DNA from 2 places in the Paenibacillus sp. BR2-3 genome. Region 1 is predicted to be linked to the other one. Evidence: a T-box and tRNA genes for the amino acid it is inferred to sense, from the RefSeq annotation. Region 1 holds a T-box; the other holds one or more tRNA genes.
What was found. A T-box is a leader RNA that pairs with one kind of tRNA and senses whether it is charged. The one in region 1 lies ahead of pheS (phenylalanine--tRNA ligase subunit alpha), so its partner is inferred to be a tRNA-Phe.
Positions count from the first base shown of each region.

Region 2: it encodes a tRNA-Phe, which carries the amino acid that the T-box ahead of pheS (phenylalanine--tRNA ligase subunit alpha) is inferred to sense. The anticodon was not compared.

Region 1 covers NZ_CP126311.1:4,042,481-4,049,871, forward strand. The annotation lists gene PaeBR_RS19515 (hypothetical protein) at 1-1,054, opposite strand, end outside; gene pheT (phenylalanine--tRNA ligase subunit beta) at 1,249-3,693, opposite strand; gene pheS (phenylalanine--tRNA ligase subunit alpha) at 3,966-5,000, opposite strand; T-box leader at 5,060-5,315, opposite strand; gene PaeBR_RS19530 (4Fe-4S binding protein) at 5,399-5,659, opposite strand; gene PaeBR_RS19535 (hypothetical protein) at 6,081-6,521, opposite strand; partial or broken gene PaeBR_RS19540 (TetR/AcrR family transcriptional regulator) at 6,558-6,674, opposite strand; gene PaeBR_RS19545 (diguanylate cyclase domain-containing protein) at 6,801-7,391, shown strand, end outside.
Region 2 covers NZ_CP126311.1:4,235,000-4,242,390, reverse strand. The annotation lists rRNA gene PaeBR_RS20470 (23S ribosomal RNA) at 8-2,939, shown strand; tRNA gene PaeBR_RS20465 (tRNA-Asn) at 3,003-3,078, shown strand; tRNA gene PaeBR_RS20460 (tRNA-Ser) at 3,082-3,174, shown strand; tRNA gene PaeBR_RS20455 (tRNA-Glu) at 3,193-3,267, shown strand; tRNA gene PaeBR_RS20450 (tRNA-Val) at 3,322-3,397, shown strand; tRNA gene PaeBR_RS20445 (tRNA-Met) at 3,486-3,562, shown strand; tRNA gene PaeBR_RS20440 (tRNA-Asp) at 3,575-3,652, shown strand; tRNA gene PaeBR_RS20435 (tRNA-Phe) at 3,672-3,747, shown strand; tRNA gene PaeBR_RS20430 (tRNA-Thr) at 3,770-3,845, shown strand; tRNA gene PaeBR_RS20425 (tRNA-Tyr) at 3,851-3,936, shown strand; tRNA gene PaeBR_RS20420 (tRNA-Trp) at 3,942-4,015, shown strand; tRNA gene PaeBR_RS20415 (tRNA-His) at 4,040-4,115, shown strand; tRNA gene PaeBR_RS20410 (tRNA-His) at 4,172-4,247, shown strand; tRNA gene PaeBR_RS20405 (tRNA-Gln) at 4,272-4,346, shown strand; tRNA gene PaeBR_RS20400 (tRNA-Gly) at 4,353-4,427, shown strand; tRNA gene PaeBR_RS20395 (tRNA-Cys) at 4,439-4,512, shown strand; tRNA gene PaeBR_RS20390 (tRNA-Leu) at 4,527-4,605, shown strand; gene PaeBR_RS20385 (methionine ABC transporter ATP-binding protein) at 4,896-5,657, shown strand; gene PaeBR_RS20380 (methionine ABC transporter permease) at 5,650-6,312, shown strand; gene PaeBR_RS20375 (MetQ/NlpA family ABC transporter substrate-binding protein) at 6,371-7,198, shown strand; gene PaeBR_RS20370 (ABC transporter permease) at 7,318-7,391, opposite strand, start outside.

The DNA.
Region 1 (7,391 bases):
AATGCTGGCGCAGTTCTTCCAGTTCCTCGTTCAGCAGTGTTCCCCGCTCTGTCGCGGAGCGAAGCTCCTCACTCAACTGCTCTTCACGCTTAATAACCGCTTCATATTGTGCCAGCAGTGTCGCCCGGGCTTCGCGTTCGGCTTTAAGACCCGCTTCCGCTGCACGCAGCCGCGATTGAAGCTGTCCGGTTCCTCCGCGCAGCTCGCCAAGCTGCTTCTCCAGCTCTTGAATCTGCTGCTTATGTCTGTGCTCCTGTGTGCCCTGGGATTGCCGCAGCTCCTTATTCCTTGACTGCTCCCGCTGCAGCGCTTCCCGCTCTTCACTGAGCTCCCTGCCCAGCACCAACTTGGTGTCAGCAAGCTCCTGGCCGAGTGAGTTCCGGGTCTCTACAAGCTCATTACCCAGTGATTCCTTCGTTTCCGCCAGCTCCTTTTCCAGAGCAGCAACGGTTTCCGCCTTCTCCCGGGCCAGCGTCTCCCGGATGTTCTCCAGTTCCTGCAGATGCGCAGTCTTCAGCTCTTCCAGCTGCTGAAGACGCACGGCTTCGGCGTTCGCCAACTCCTGCTCCCGTTTAAGCAGCTCTTCTTCCAGCTTCCGACGAGCAGCTGCTGCAACCTCCTCCGCCTCCAGCAGCTGTTCGGCATGTGCCTTACGCTCCAGCTCCTGGGTTTCCAGATGCCGTCTTCGCTCTTCTTCAGCAGCAGCGATCAGCCTTCCTGCTTCCTCTTTAGCCGCAGCCTCAAGCCGCTCGTATTCCTCCTGCCGCTCCCGCTGCAGGTCCTGCAGGCGGGATACCTCTACACGCAGCTCACTGCGTTCTCCAGTCAGCATGTTAAGCTCATTCTTGAAATCCTGTACCTGCAAGGCCTGCTCGGCCATATGCACGGCTGCAAGCACCGCAATGCGCGGTGTATCCAATCTGGAGTGTGATTTGGAGATGGTCCGCATATGCTCATCTACATAACGGGCAACTTGCTTCATATATTCAGTGCTGCTTCCGACTAGTCTATAGGAAGTGCCATATATCTCTACGGCGACACGTGTCCGGTCCATAGCCACAGTTGTGTCCTCCTTTGTATGTGTGCGGATTCTAAGCTGGTTTCCCTGCTTGTATTGTAGCTTTATTCACTGGCATTTGGCAAAATTCAATCCTGACAACCGGTAATCAACGCACCTCTGCCCAATGAGAAAAGCCGCAGCGAATCTCGGTTTCTAAAGGGATTCGCTGCGGCTTTACACAATTCCTGCTACTTTCTTAATTCTGCGCCAAAACTTTGCTGGAGAGCTGCCAGAACCTTATCATGAACCTCTCCAACTTCTTCATCTGTGAGCGTATGCTCGGGATGACGGTACATCAGGGAGATCGCAATACTTTTCTTGCCGCTCTCCATCTTACCGCCCGTATACACATCAAATACCTGTACGGACTGCAGCAGGCTTCCCCCGTTCTCACGGATTAAGGCCAGTAGATCACCGGCTGGAACCGAAGATTCCACAACCACTGCAATATCCCGCTCCATGCCCGGGAAGCGCGGAAGCTCACGATATTGCAGACGGCTCTGAGCCGCTTCATATAGTGGAGCAAGTGCAATCTCCGCAGCATAGGTATCCTCAAGATCCAGCTTACGCTGCAGCTCGGGATGAATCTGTCCCATTGTACCAATTTTAACACGGCCTTCATTACCGAGCAGATAGAGAGAAGCGGAACGTCCCGGATGGTAACCCTCCGGGCTATCTCCTACATAGCTTACTGACTCTGTAATTCCCAGATGAGCAAATACGGTTTCGAGCGCACCCTTCAGGTCGAAGAAATCCACCGGCTGCGGAGCAACATTCCACTGCTTGACTGAACTGCTGCCGCTAAGCAGCAGGGACAGCACCGGCAGCTCACGCGGCTGACGGGTCAGCTGCTCTTCATCCGTGAAGAACACATTGCCGATTTCGAACAGCGCCAGATCACTTTGACGGCGGTTCGCATTATATTGGGCAATGTCCAGCAGCTGCGGCAGGACGCTTGTGCGTAGAATACTGCGTTCTTCACTCATCGGCATGGCCAGACTGACGGCATGGCCTCCCTCCGAGAATGCAGGGAACAATTTGCCTTGCTCCGGCTGAATGAAGGAATATCCGAGCACCTCCTGGTAGCCGCCGTGCACCAACAGGCGGCGGAGTTCACGGCGCAGCACCTGTGGTTTGGTCAATGCGCCCGGTGTAGTTGGACCTTCAATCGGGGTCGTCGGGATATTGTCATAGCCGTACAAACGGGCAATTTCCTCGATGAGATCGACATCGTAGCAGATATCGCCACGTCTTGTCGGCACCTTTACTTCGATCAGGCCTTGTGTGACGTCTCCGTACGGGAAATGCAGACGGCTGAACAGCGTTTTTACTTCCAGCATTGACAGATCCGTGCCAAGATAGCGGTTTAGCTTATCCAGGGACAAGGTGAGCACCTTTTCCTCTACATCATCACTTCCCGCCTGCACTATACCTTGCTGTACTGCGCCGCCCGCATAACGCGCAATAAGGGCTGCCGCACGGTTCAGTGCCGGAATAACCGATTTCGGGTCTACTTCCTTCTCAAAACGCAAGGACGCCTCAGAGCGGAGACCCAACTGACGGGAGGTCTTACGTACGGTGCCTCCGTCAAATTTGGCCGATTCCAGTACCAGGCTCACAGTCTCTGCCGTAACCTCCGTATTCAGACCGCCCATCACACCGGCCAAGGCTACCGACTTTACACCATCGGCAATAACAAGCATTTGCGGCTCTAAATTCCGCTCCTGCCCGTCAAGTGTAGTAAGAACTTCGCCTGCATGCGCAAGACGGACAGACAGCATGCCGCCTTCCACTTTATCAGCATCAAAAGCATGCAGCGGCTGTCCATATTCCAGCATAACGTAGTTGGTAATATCCACAATATTGTTAATCGGGCGGACACCCGCCGCCATCAACCGGTTCTGAATCCAGAGTGGCGAGGCTGCGGGCTTGACACCCGTAATATAACGGACTGCGTAGTGGCTGCAATACGCTTCATCCTCAATCTGAACGGAAATCGTATTCCCGGCAGCGCCGCTAATCTCTACAATTTCCTCCTCCGGCTTGGGCAAACTAAGCTCACGGCCCAGAATTGCGCTTACCTCGTAAGCCGCGCCAATCATGCTGAGGCAATCGGACCGGTTGGGCGTCAAATCAAATTCAAGCACCTCATCCTCTAAACCCAGCACCTTCATGATATCCTGGCCAATCTCTGTTTCTTCAGGCAGAACCAGGATACCCTCCTGCAGCTCTTTCGGGAGCAGCTTGTCGTTCAGGCCCAGTTCCTTAGCCGAGCAAATCATCCCTTGGGACAATACACCGCGCAGCTTCGCTTTCTTGATATCCAGACCCGGGAGCTTCGCCCCAACCAGCGCCACAGGAACCATTTGCCCCGCAGCCACATTTTTGGCACCGCAAACGATCTGCAATTCCTCGTCCTGGCCCACATCCACGATACACACATTAAGCTTATCCGCATCCGGATGCTTTTCCTTTGATTTCACATAGCCGGTTACGATCCTGGAAATGCCTTTATTGCGGCGTTCCACACCATCGATTTCGATGCCCGCAGCCGTAATTTTATCCGCCAGCACCTCGGCGTTTACTCCCTCTAGCGATATATAATCAGCCAACCACCCGGTTGATACTTTCATGTCCGCTCACTTCCCTTTTGTTTCAGATGTATTTAATTTCCTATTAAATGCATACACTACGAGAAATATTTGGACCTCCGATCGCTGTTATCCTCTGATTTCCTGATTAAACCGCTTAGCGGTTGAAATCAGAGGATAAAGGCGAACGCTAACGCTTCTCCAGTTCCAAAATTTCTCTTCGTTTCTACTTTAATATTCTTAAATCAATTGAAATCCAACATCAAATACCTTCTGCCGCTCCAAACCCGCCAGCACTACCTACCACCAAAAATCTAAACGCCCTTGAACTGCTTCACAAAGCTCATATCGTTATTGTAGAAATTACGGATGTCATCGATTCCGTATTTCAGCATCGCAATCCGTTCCACACCCATGCCGAAAGCAAAACCGCTGAACTCGGCCGGATCGTATCCGCCCATTTCCAGTACCTTCGGATGAACCATGCCTGCGCCGAGAATTTCAAGCCAGCCCGTGTGCTTGCACAGTCTGCAGCCGTCACCGCCGCATTTGAAACAGCTTACGTCAACCTCAACGCTTGGCTCGGTGAAAGGGAAGAAGCTCGGACGAAGACGGATGCCTGTAGAGGATCCGAACATCTCTTTTACAAATTGCTGCAGCGTACCCTTCAGATCGCTCATCCGGATATGGCGTCCAATAACAAGACCTTCGATTTGATGGAACTGGAAGGAATGGGTCGCATCATCATCATCACGCCGGAATACCTTGCCGGGGCAGATGATTTTGACAGGAGCTTCACCGTTCATAGCCTGCATGGTACGAATCTGTACCGGGGAAGTCTGGGTGCGCATAAGCAAATCTTCCGTCAAATAGAAAGAATCCTGCATATCGCGGGCCGGGTGGTTTTTGGGCAAATTTAGCGCTTCGAAGTTGTAGTAGTCTGTTTCTACCTCGGGACCTTCGGCTACACGATAACCCATCCCTATAAAAATATCCTCGATTTCCTGAACCACTCTGCTTAGCGGATGAATGCCCCCTTGGGCCAGGCTCCGCCCCGGCAGTGTTACATCAACCTTCTCGGCTTGCAGGCGGTTCTGCGTCTCCTGCTGCTGAAAAGCCTCCTGTTTCGCACTAATAATCTCCTCAATCGCACCGCGTACGTTATTCACAACTTGACCGATGACCGGACGCTCCTCGGCAGTAAGTCCTCCCATTCCGCGAAGAACCTCTGTCAGCTCACCCTTTTTACCGAGATATTTCACCCGCAAATCGTTCAGAGCCTGCGCATCCTGCACTTCCTGCAGCTTAGCCAGCGCCTCAATCTTCAATGCTTCCAATTTTTCCTTCATGGCCGTATACAGCCCCTTTCAATCATTATCAATTCAACAAAAAAAGGCCTCTCTCCCGGTAAAGGGACGAAAAGACCGTGGTACCACCCTTGTTAGACAGCTTTCTTAACAGATCGCCGTCTCACTTTATACAGAAATAACGGTCTGCGGCCGGTTATCCCCTACTATTCATTCTCAAGAATCCTCTTGAGTGAAATTCAGGGAACTGCTCCGGAGTGAACTTGGGCAGCTCTGTTTCGTAGAAACGCTCTCAATCTCCGGCGTCTCCTCCCTGTAAGTCAGGCGCTGCTTACTCTTCTCCATCATTGCATTTTGGAAGTTTCAAATTTCTTGATAAAAGAAAACATGTTCATTTATTATATGCAAAAAAAGTGATTTTGGCAAGCTGGGCAGTTCTTTCAGAGGCTCCGTGCATCCGGACCTGCGAAGGAACGCCTGATTACTCCTTTTCCGCAGGCCGAGACGCATTCTCCGCACATGATGCATTCAGGATGATCCATCTCACTGTTTTGCACCATCATCTTTACATCAAGACTCATGCTGCACACACGGGAACAGCTGCCGCAGGATACACATTTGGAGGAATCGGCCTTCAGCCGGAGTCCTGGCAGCTTTAACACATTACGAATTCGGGTAGAAGCCACATTTAAAATAGACATTGGACATACATAATGACAGGTAGCTCTTTTTCCTAAAAATAAAGGAGCCAAGGACAGTAAGGTTATAAGGACCAGCATAAATGCCAATTTGCCCCAGGTATCTACGGAAATGTATCCTTCTGTCAGGTAAAAGGGTTGAATCTCTGGCCACTTTGCATGCTTAATCAGCGGAAAAATAATAAATGCCAACCATATTAAGCCCAAAGCGTATCGAACAGCTCGAAGATGGGTAATAAGTCTCAAGGGTTTTCGAATCCGCTCGTCCAACAGGCTCCGGCCAACAATCCCTGAAAAAGCCCGTCAATAATCAAATAAGGAGAGAAGTAGTTCAATGGTACTGGCAGGAGTAAAAAGGAAGCGAATGAACACATTTTTACGCATACTTAGGCGTTTGCGCCGATTGGCAGGGCTGGATTCCATATTAAGCTCTCCCTTCCTTCCGAGTATTCGCCATAACAAGAAAGCCTGAGGTTCTGCCGGTTCCCAGCGCGCTGTTCAATACATAGTCGATTACGGCCATTGAGTCTTCCTCCCCATTTTCAATTGGATTTCGGGTAAAACTGGAATGAATATATTCTGTTATTCCACGCAGCAGCAGCCGGGCTGTTTCACGAGGATAGGGAACGGAAAACACACCTTCCTTAACCCCCTGCTCTGCAATGGCTGCAAAGACAGGCTCCATTTTCACATAAAACATTTCCGTCAATTTCAAATGCACCAAAGGGTCCATCTCAAAGGAGCCATTACCGGATTTTCCGCTTTCCTTTGACTTGGGCGCAAAAACGAATTGGAGGACCGCAATCAGCTTGCTCTCCGCCGAAAGATTGGGATCGGCTGCAATCCTGTTCCCATGGAGACCCATATCGCCCAATCTGCGTTCTATAACGGATTGCAGCAGAATGTCTTTGGAAGCAAAATAATAATAAAAGGTTCCTTTAGCGATCCCGGCCTTTTGAATAATCTCCTCAATTGTAGTGTCAAGAAATCCATGGGCAGCAAACAGCTGCTCTGCCAGATTCTATTTCTAACTGGACACATTGCTCTGTTTAAGGGCCGTCCTATATACTGAATGAAAAACATATTATAACTGGGGACTATAAATTCAAGTTTCCAATACGTTGTATGCGGGGAGAGGATTACAGTGGCTGGTTTTTCCGAAGTTAAAATAACGCGTAGATTAATTCTTTTGTTCGCTGCTATATCTGTGCTTTTGGTCGCTATTAGTCTCGTCTCCTTACTCTACCTGAACCATACCATTAACAAGCTTTCCAATTCACTATACAATGACGTTTATCAGAACTCCGAGCTCATTTTAAACGCTGACCGTGATCTTTTTCAGTCCTCCCTCGCACTCCATACAGTAATGAGTCAAGTGAGCACAGAGAAGGAACGGAAGGAAAACATACAGATATTCGAAGATAATATCTCCCAGATTCAGGAGCGAATTACTGAAGCCAGTCAAAACATCTCTTCTATCGAGAAGCCATATACTGGGCTTAAGCAGGACGAATTGCTGCTGAATGAACTTAAGGATGAATTGGCAGCTTTCAAAACCCCATTTCAGGAGTGGCAGGATATGGGGAGGAGTTTGATATCCGGCCGTATGGAGAGCGATTGGAGTCCGGAGTCCTTCTCCAGCGTTCTGGTGAGTACACAGCTCAATGAAGCACGAAGCAGTCTCGACCGGTCCGAGGCACTTATCGACAGCTACGCACAGCAGGTAACATCTGTA
Region 2 (7,391 bases), 190 kb from region 1:
AAATCGAGGTTAAGCTAATAAGAGCACACGGAGGATGCCTAGGCGCCAGGAGCCGACGAAGGACGTGGCGAACAACGAAACTGCCTCGGGGAGCTGTAAGCAAGCTTTGATCCGGGGGTGTCCGAATGGGGAAACCCAGCTGTGGTAATTCGCAGTTACTTCTCTCTGAACACATAGGAGAGATAGAGGCAGACCAGGGGAACTGAAACATCTAAGTACCCTGAGGAAGAGAAAACAATAGTGATTCCGTCAGTAGCGGCGAGCGAACGCGGAACAGCCTAAACTTGGGCGATTTATCGCCTGGGGGTTGTGGGACGTCTCACATGGAGTTACAAAGGAATCTGGTAGGTGAAGAGGTCTGGAAAGGCCCGCTACACAAGGTAAAAGCCCTGTAACCTAAACTGTGTTCTCTCCGAGACGGATCCCGAGTAGTGCGGGGCACGTGAAACCCCGTATGAATCCAGCAGGACCATCTGCTAAGGCTAAATACTACCTGGCGACCGATAGTGAAACAGTACCGTGAGGGAAAGGTGAAAAGCACCCCGGAAGGGGAGTGAAATAGAACCTGAAACCGTGTGCTTACAAAAAGTCAGAGCCCTGTTTATGGGTGATGGCGTGCCTTTTGTAGAATGAACCGGCGAGTTACGTTTAACATGCAAGGTTAAGGTGAGAAGCCGGAGCCGCAGCGAAAGCGAGTCTGAATAGGGCGACATAGTATGTGGACGTAGACCCGAAACCGTGTGATCTACCCCTGTCCAGGGTGAAGGTGCGGTAACACGCACTGGAGGCCCGAACCCACGCATGTTGAAAAATGCGGGGATGAGGTGGGGGTAGCGGAGAAATTCCAATCGAACTCGGAGATAGCTGGTTCTCCCCGAAATAGCTTTAGGGCTAGCCTCGGCACAAGAGTAATGGAGGTAGAGCACTGATTGGTTGCGGGGCCCGCAAGGGTTACCAAGATCAGTCAAACTCCGAATGCCATCTATTTATTGCCGGGAGTCAGACAGTGAGTGCTAAGATCCATTGTCAAAAGGGAAACAGCCCAGACCATCAGCTAAGGTCCCCAAGTGTGTGTTAAGTGGGAAAGGATGTGGAGTTGCACAGACAACCAGGATGTTGGCTTAGAAGCAGCCACCATTGAAAGAGTGCGTAATAGCTCACTGGTCGAGTGACTCTGCGCCGAAAATGTAACGGGGCTAAACACACCACCGAAGCTATGGCTAGATACGTATGTATCTGGGGTAGGGGAGCGTTGTATGTGGGTTGAAGGTGTACCGTAAGGAGCGCTGGACAGCATACAAGTGAGAATGCCGGTATGAGTAACGAAAAGATCAGTGAGAATCTGATCCGCCGAAAGCCCAAGGTTTCCTGAGGAAGGCTCGTCCGCTCAGGGTAAGTCGGGACCTAAGGCGAGGCCGAAAGGCGTAGTCGAAGGACAACAGTTTGAAATTACTGTACCACCGTAATCCGCTATGAGCGATGGGGTGACGCAGGAGGGTAGTGACGCGGACTGATGGATGTCCGTCTAAGCAGTGAGGCTGATGTGTAGGCAAATCCGCACATCGTTAAGGCCAGGCTGTGATGGGGAGCGAAAATTAAAGTAGCGAAGGTCATGATCTCACACTGCCAAGAAAAGCCTCTAGCCAGGAGAAGGTGCCCGTACCGCAAACCGACACAGGTAGGCGAGAAGAGAATTCTAAGGCGCGCGGAAGAACTCTCGTTAAGGAACTCGGCAAAATGACCCCGTAACTTCGGGAGAAGGGGTGCCCCGGTAGTGTGAATAGCACGAGGGGGCCGCAGTGAAAAGGCCCAAGCGACTGTTTAGCAAAAACACAGGTCTGTGCGAAGCCGCAAGGCGAAGTATACGGGCTGACGCCTGCCCGGTGCTGGAAGGTTAAGGGGAGCGGTTAGGGGTTAAACCCGAAGCTGTGAACCGAAGCCCCAGTAAACGGCGGCCGTAACTATAACGGTCCTAAGGTAGCGAAATTCCTTGTCAGGTAAATTCTGACCCGCACGAATGGCGTAACGACTTGGGCGCTGTCTCAACGAGAGATCCGGTGAAATTTTAATACCTGTGAAGATGCAGGTTACCCGCGACAAGACGGAAAGACCCCATGGAGCTTTACTGCAGCTTGATATTGAATTTGGGTACGATCTGTACAGGATAGGTGGGAGCCAGGGAAGCAGGAGCGCAAGCTTCTGCAGAGGCGACGTTGGGATACCACCCTGATCGTATCTAGGTTCTAACCTGGTACCCTAATCGGGTACGGGGACCGTGTCAGGCGGGCAGTTTGACTGGGGCGGTCGCCTCCTAAAGAGTAACGGAGGCGTTCCAAGGTTCCCTCAGAATGGTTGGAAATCATTCGAAGAGTGCAAAGGCATAAGGGAGCTTGACTGCGAGACCAACAAGTCGAGCAGGGACGAAAGTCGGACTTAGTGATCCGGTGGTACCGCATGGAAGGGCCATCGCTCAACGGATAAAAGCTACCCTGGGGATAACAGGCTTATCTCCCCCAAGAGTCCACATCGACGGGGAGGTTTGGCACCTCGATGTCGGCTCATCGCATCCTGGGGCTGAAGTAGGTCCCAAGGGTTGGGCTGTTCGCCCATTAAAGCGGTACGCGAGCTGGGTTCAGAACGTCGTGAGACAGTTCGGTCCCTATCTGTCGTGGGCGCAGGAAATTTGAGAGGAGCTGTCCTTAGTACGAGAGGACCGGGATGGACGTACCGCTGGTGCATCAGTTGTTCCGCCAGGAGCATGGCTGAGTAGCTACGTACGGACGGGATAAGCGCTGAAAGCATCTAAGCGTGAAGCCCCCCTCAAGATGAGATTTCCCAACACGTAAGACCCCTTGAAGACGACGAGGTAGATAGGTTGGAGGTGGAAGTGCAGCAATGCATGGAGCTGACCAATACTAATCGGTCGAGGGCTTATCCAATATCTAATCGCGCAAATTCGTTTCGGATTCAGTTTTCAGGCGACTCAAGCCTGGAATGTATATTCCCTGATAGCTCAGTTGGTAGAGCACTCGACTGTTAATCGAGTTGTCACAGGTTCGAGTCCTGTTCGGGGAGCCATTTGGAGAGGTGTCCGAGTTTGGCCGAAGGAGCACGATTGGAAATCGTGTAGGCGCCACAAGCGTCTCGAGGGTTCGAATCCCTCTCTCTCCGCCACAAATTTTCTAGTAGTTTGGCCCGTTGGTCAAGGGGTTAAGACACCTCCCTTTCACGGAGGTAACATGGGTTCGAATCCCATACGGGTCACCATTTTCTCTTGATTTTATCTAGTGAGATTTGGTACAATTACCATTGTTCGTTTATGGAGGCTTAGCTCAGCTGGGAGAGCATCTGCCTTACAAGCAGAGGGTCGGGGGTTCGAACCCCTCAGCCTCCACCATAAAAATCCCCAAAAAGTGAAGCAAATGCTTCGCAGCGGGTTCCGTATACTTTTCGGGGGCCCCACAGGGATAATATACTTTTACTGACGCGGGGTGGAGCAGCCCGGTAGCTCGTCGGGCTCATAACCCGAAGGCCGCAGGTTCAAATCCTGCCCCCGCAACCAATTAAATTTTTTGGAACCGTGGTGTAGTTGGCCTAACATGCCTGCCTGTCACGCAGGAGATCGCGGGTTCGAATCCCGTCGGTTCCGCCATTTATCACTTTATTCGTATGGCTCGGTAGCTCAGTCGGTAGAGCAGAGGACTGAAAATCCTCGTGTCGGCGGTTCGATTCCGTCCCGAGCCACCATAAGCCTTACACAAAAGAATACGCCGGTGTAGCTCAACTGGTAGAGCAACTGACTTGTAATCAGTAGGTTGGGGGTTCAAGTCCTCTCGCCGGCACCATCCTTGGAGGATTAGCGAAGTGGCCAAACGCATCAGACTGTAAATCTGCTCACGTAAGTGTTCGGTGGTTCGAATCCATCATCCTCCACCAGTTTTAGGGGCATAGTTTAAAGGTAGAACAGCGGTCTCCAAAACCGTTAGTGTGGGTTCAATTCCTGCTGCCCCTGCCAATGTGGTTTTTAAAGGTTAATATGGCGACCGTGGCGAAGGGGTTAACGCACCGGATTGTGGTTCCGGCATTCGTGGGTTCGAGACCCATCGGTCGCCCCATTTTCTTTAAAGATCTTTTGTTTCATTTGTTAGAAGTTTTAATTATTTGTAATATGGCGACCGTGGCGAAGGGGTTAACGCACCGGATTGTGGTTCCGGCATTCGTGGGTTCGAGACCCATCGGTCGCCCCATTTAACTTTTTATTTGCATGTTGTTGGGGATTAGCCAAGCGGTAAGGCAACGGACTTTGACTCCGTCATGCATAGGTTCAAATCCTATATCCCCAGCCATACAATGCGGACGTGGCTCAGCGGTAGAGCATCGCCTTGCCAAGGCGAGGGTCGCGGGTTCGATTCCCGTCGTCCGCTCCATTTTTACTTATGGCGCCATAGCCAAGTGGTAAGGCAAAGCTCTGCAAAAGCTTTATCCCCAGTTCAAATCTGGGTGGCGCCTCCATTTATTTATATTATGCCGGCGTGGCGGAATGGCAGACGCGCTCGACTCAAAATCGAGTGGGAAACCGTGGAGGTTCGAGTCCTCTCGCCGGTATAATGAAGCAAAGAGTACCTGAAATCATTTGATTTCAGGTACTCTTTTTTTACATCTGTATGAACTGAGAGGAAGCTATGAGGGACAGAACAGGTTACAGGTCAGCCTGAAGCTCCGTCAAGGTTACCTTACATGATTTGGATATATCATTTCGAAAAAAATAATGACACAGACGAGTAAATGCCTTATTATTTAAGGATAATTTTAATGAAACAGTTTTTGAATAATTATAGTACAATATGTACGTAGGTGAGGAGCCTCATTATATACGCACGAAAGGGGGTTGCGCTATCCTATCTCTTAGTCAGGTAAGCAAAAGCTACAAGATGAAGGACGGCATGTATCAGGCGGTTGACACTGTATCGCTTGAAGTCGGGGCAGGGAACATTCATGGCATCATCGGTGCAAGCGGCGCCGGGAAGTCCACACTTCTTCGGATGATCAATTTACTGGAACGGCCTGATCAAGGTACGGTTACTGTAGACGGACAACTTCTGACGGAAATGCCGGATAAGCAGCTGCGGAAGGAGCGTCAGAAGATCGGAATGATTTTTCAGCAATTTAATCTCGTAAATAACATGACTGTCAGCCGAAATGTCTCTATCCCGCTGGAGCTGGCTGGTCTGACGAAAAGTGAACGGATGAAGCGGGTGAAGGAATGTCTGAGCTTTGTCGGTTTGGAGGACAAGGTGGAGCAATATCCCGCCCAGCTTAGCGGAGGACAGCGGCAGAGGGTGGCAATCGCCCGTGCGCTTGCGAACAGCCCAAAGCTGCTGCTCTGCGATGAGCCGACTTCCTCACTTGATCCCGAGACTACTGCTGAGATACTGGATGTGCTGAAGCATGTGAATGCAAGCTTCGGCGTAACCGTTGTGATCATCACCCATGAGATGGACGTTGTCAAAAGCATATGCAGACATGTATCTGTGATGGAAAGAGGGCGGATCATTGATTCATTCTCCCGGGATGAGGGTGAATTCCGTCCTGCTGCGGGGAGCTTCGGTTCGTATCGGGATCAGATTTTCAGCAAGGCGGGGGAAGCCCATGTTTGATAGCGTCGTTAAATATCAGGCCCAAATGTGGGAGTCGATCGGCGAAACCTTTGTGATGGTGGGAATATCGGTTGGCGCTGCGCTGCTGGTGGGGCTTCCTTTGGGGACGCTGCTATTTTTTTGCCGAAAAGGCCAGATCTATGAGAACAAGCTTGTGTCACTGGTTTTGAACAGTATCGTTAACATCATCCGTTCCTTTCCTTTTCTGCTGCTTGTTGTTGCACTGATCCCCGTAACCCGCATTATAGCAGGCACGGCGATTGGCACGATGGCGGCGACGATTCCTTTGTCTATTGTGGCGATTGCTTATTATTCGCGTTTGGTTGAGCAGTCCTTGCTGGAGGTTCCAAAGGGTACTATTGAGGCCGCTCTGTCTATGGGAGCTTCGAAGCTGGAACTTACCTATAAATTTTTGTATGTAGAGGCCCGTTCGGGTCTGGTGCTCGGATTAACAACCTCTACCATAAGCTTTATTTCCTTCTCGACAGTGATGGGAGTTGTGGGCGGGGGCGGGGTTGGCGATTTTGCCATCCGTTACGGTTATCAGCGGTTTGAGACCGAGGTCATGGTGTATGCTATTCTTGTTATGATCGTGCTGGTTCAGGCCGTTCAATTCACTGGCGGTACTCTGTCTAGACTGCTGGATAAGCGATAAAGGAGTTACAACAGTTACAACAACTATTCGTAATATAAAATGGAGGTTAGCTGCACTAATGAAAAGACTAATGCTACTTGCTCTTACACTGATGGTATTAATCGTTGCAGGTTGTGGAAATAAGGAGGCATCCGGAAATGATCCTGCACAAAATAGCGGTAAGCCGACGAAGCTTAAGGTCGCGACACTGATTCCGCCGATGACAGATATTCTGGATATTGTTAAGCCGTTGCTAAAAGAGGATGGTATCGATCTTGAGGTTGTTGTGCTGTCTGACAACGTGCAGCCGAATGAGGCGCTGGCCAATAAGGAAATTGACGCTAATTTTTTTCAGCATGTTCCGTATATGGAGCAATTCAATGCCAGCAAGGGCTCCGAACTGGTAGCGGTTCAGCCTGTTTACAATGCCATATATGGCGGTTATTCCAAACGCTTTAAGAATATCGCCGATCTGCCGGATGGAGCAACGCTCGTGATGGCGAATGATCCGTCGAACATCGGCCGCTCGTTGGTCATGTTCGAAGCAGCCGGTTTGATCAAGCTGAAAGAGGGCGCAGGCATTAAGGCTACGCAGGCTGACATAGTGGAGAATCCAAGAAACTTCAAGTTCGAGGAAGTGGATCTGCTGATGCTGGCCCGTATGCTGGACGATGCTGATCTGGTGGCTATGACTCCGGCTTATGCCAGCCCGCTTGGGCTAACACCTAAGAAAGATGCGCTGATTACGGAAAGCGAGGATTCCGAATTTGCCATTACTTTCGTGGCACGCAGTGATAACAAAGACTCCGCAGCCATCAAGAAGCTAGCCGAGCGAATGAGCGGTCCTGAAGTGAAAAAGTTCCTGGAGGAAAACTACGCGGATATCGCGCTTCCTGCTTTTAAATAAACCGTTAAGATTAGAAAATAAGACTCTGTACAAAAAAAGGCAGGACCGCGCCAATTCGCCGGACCTGCCTTTTTTACATGCGCAGTGTGATCCCGACAGTGTATCTACCGGGCATGCTGCTATTCGATTTCCCTAAGTCTTTCGACAATCGTGGATTTGGTCAGCATCCGGTAAGCCTTCAGGGTCACAGAAT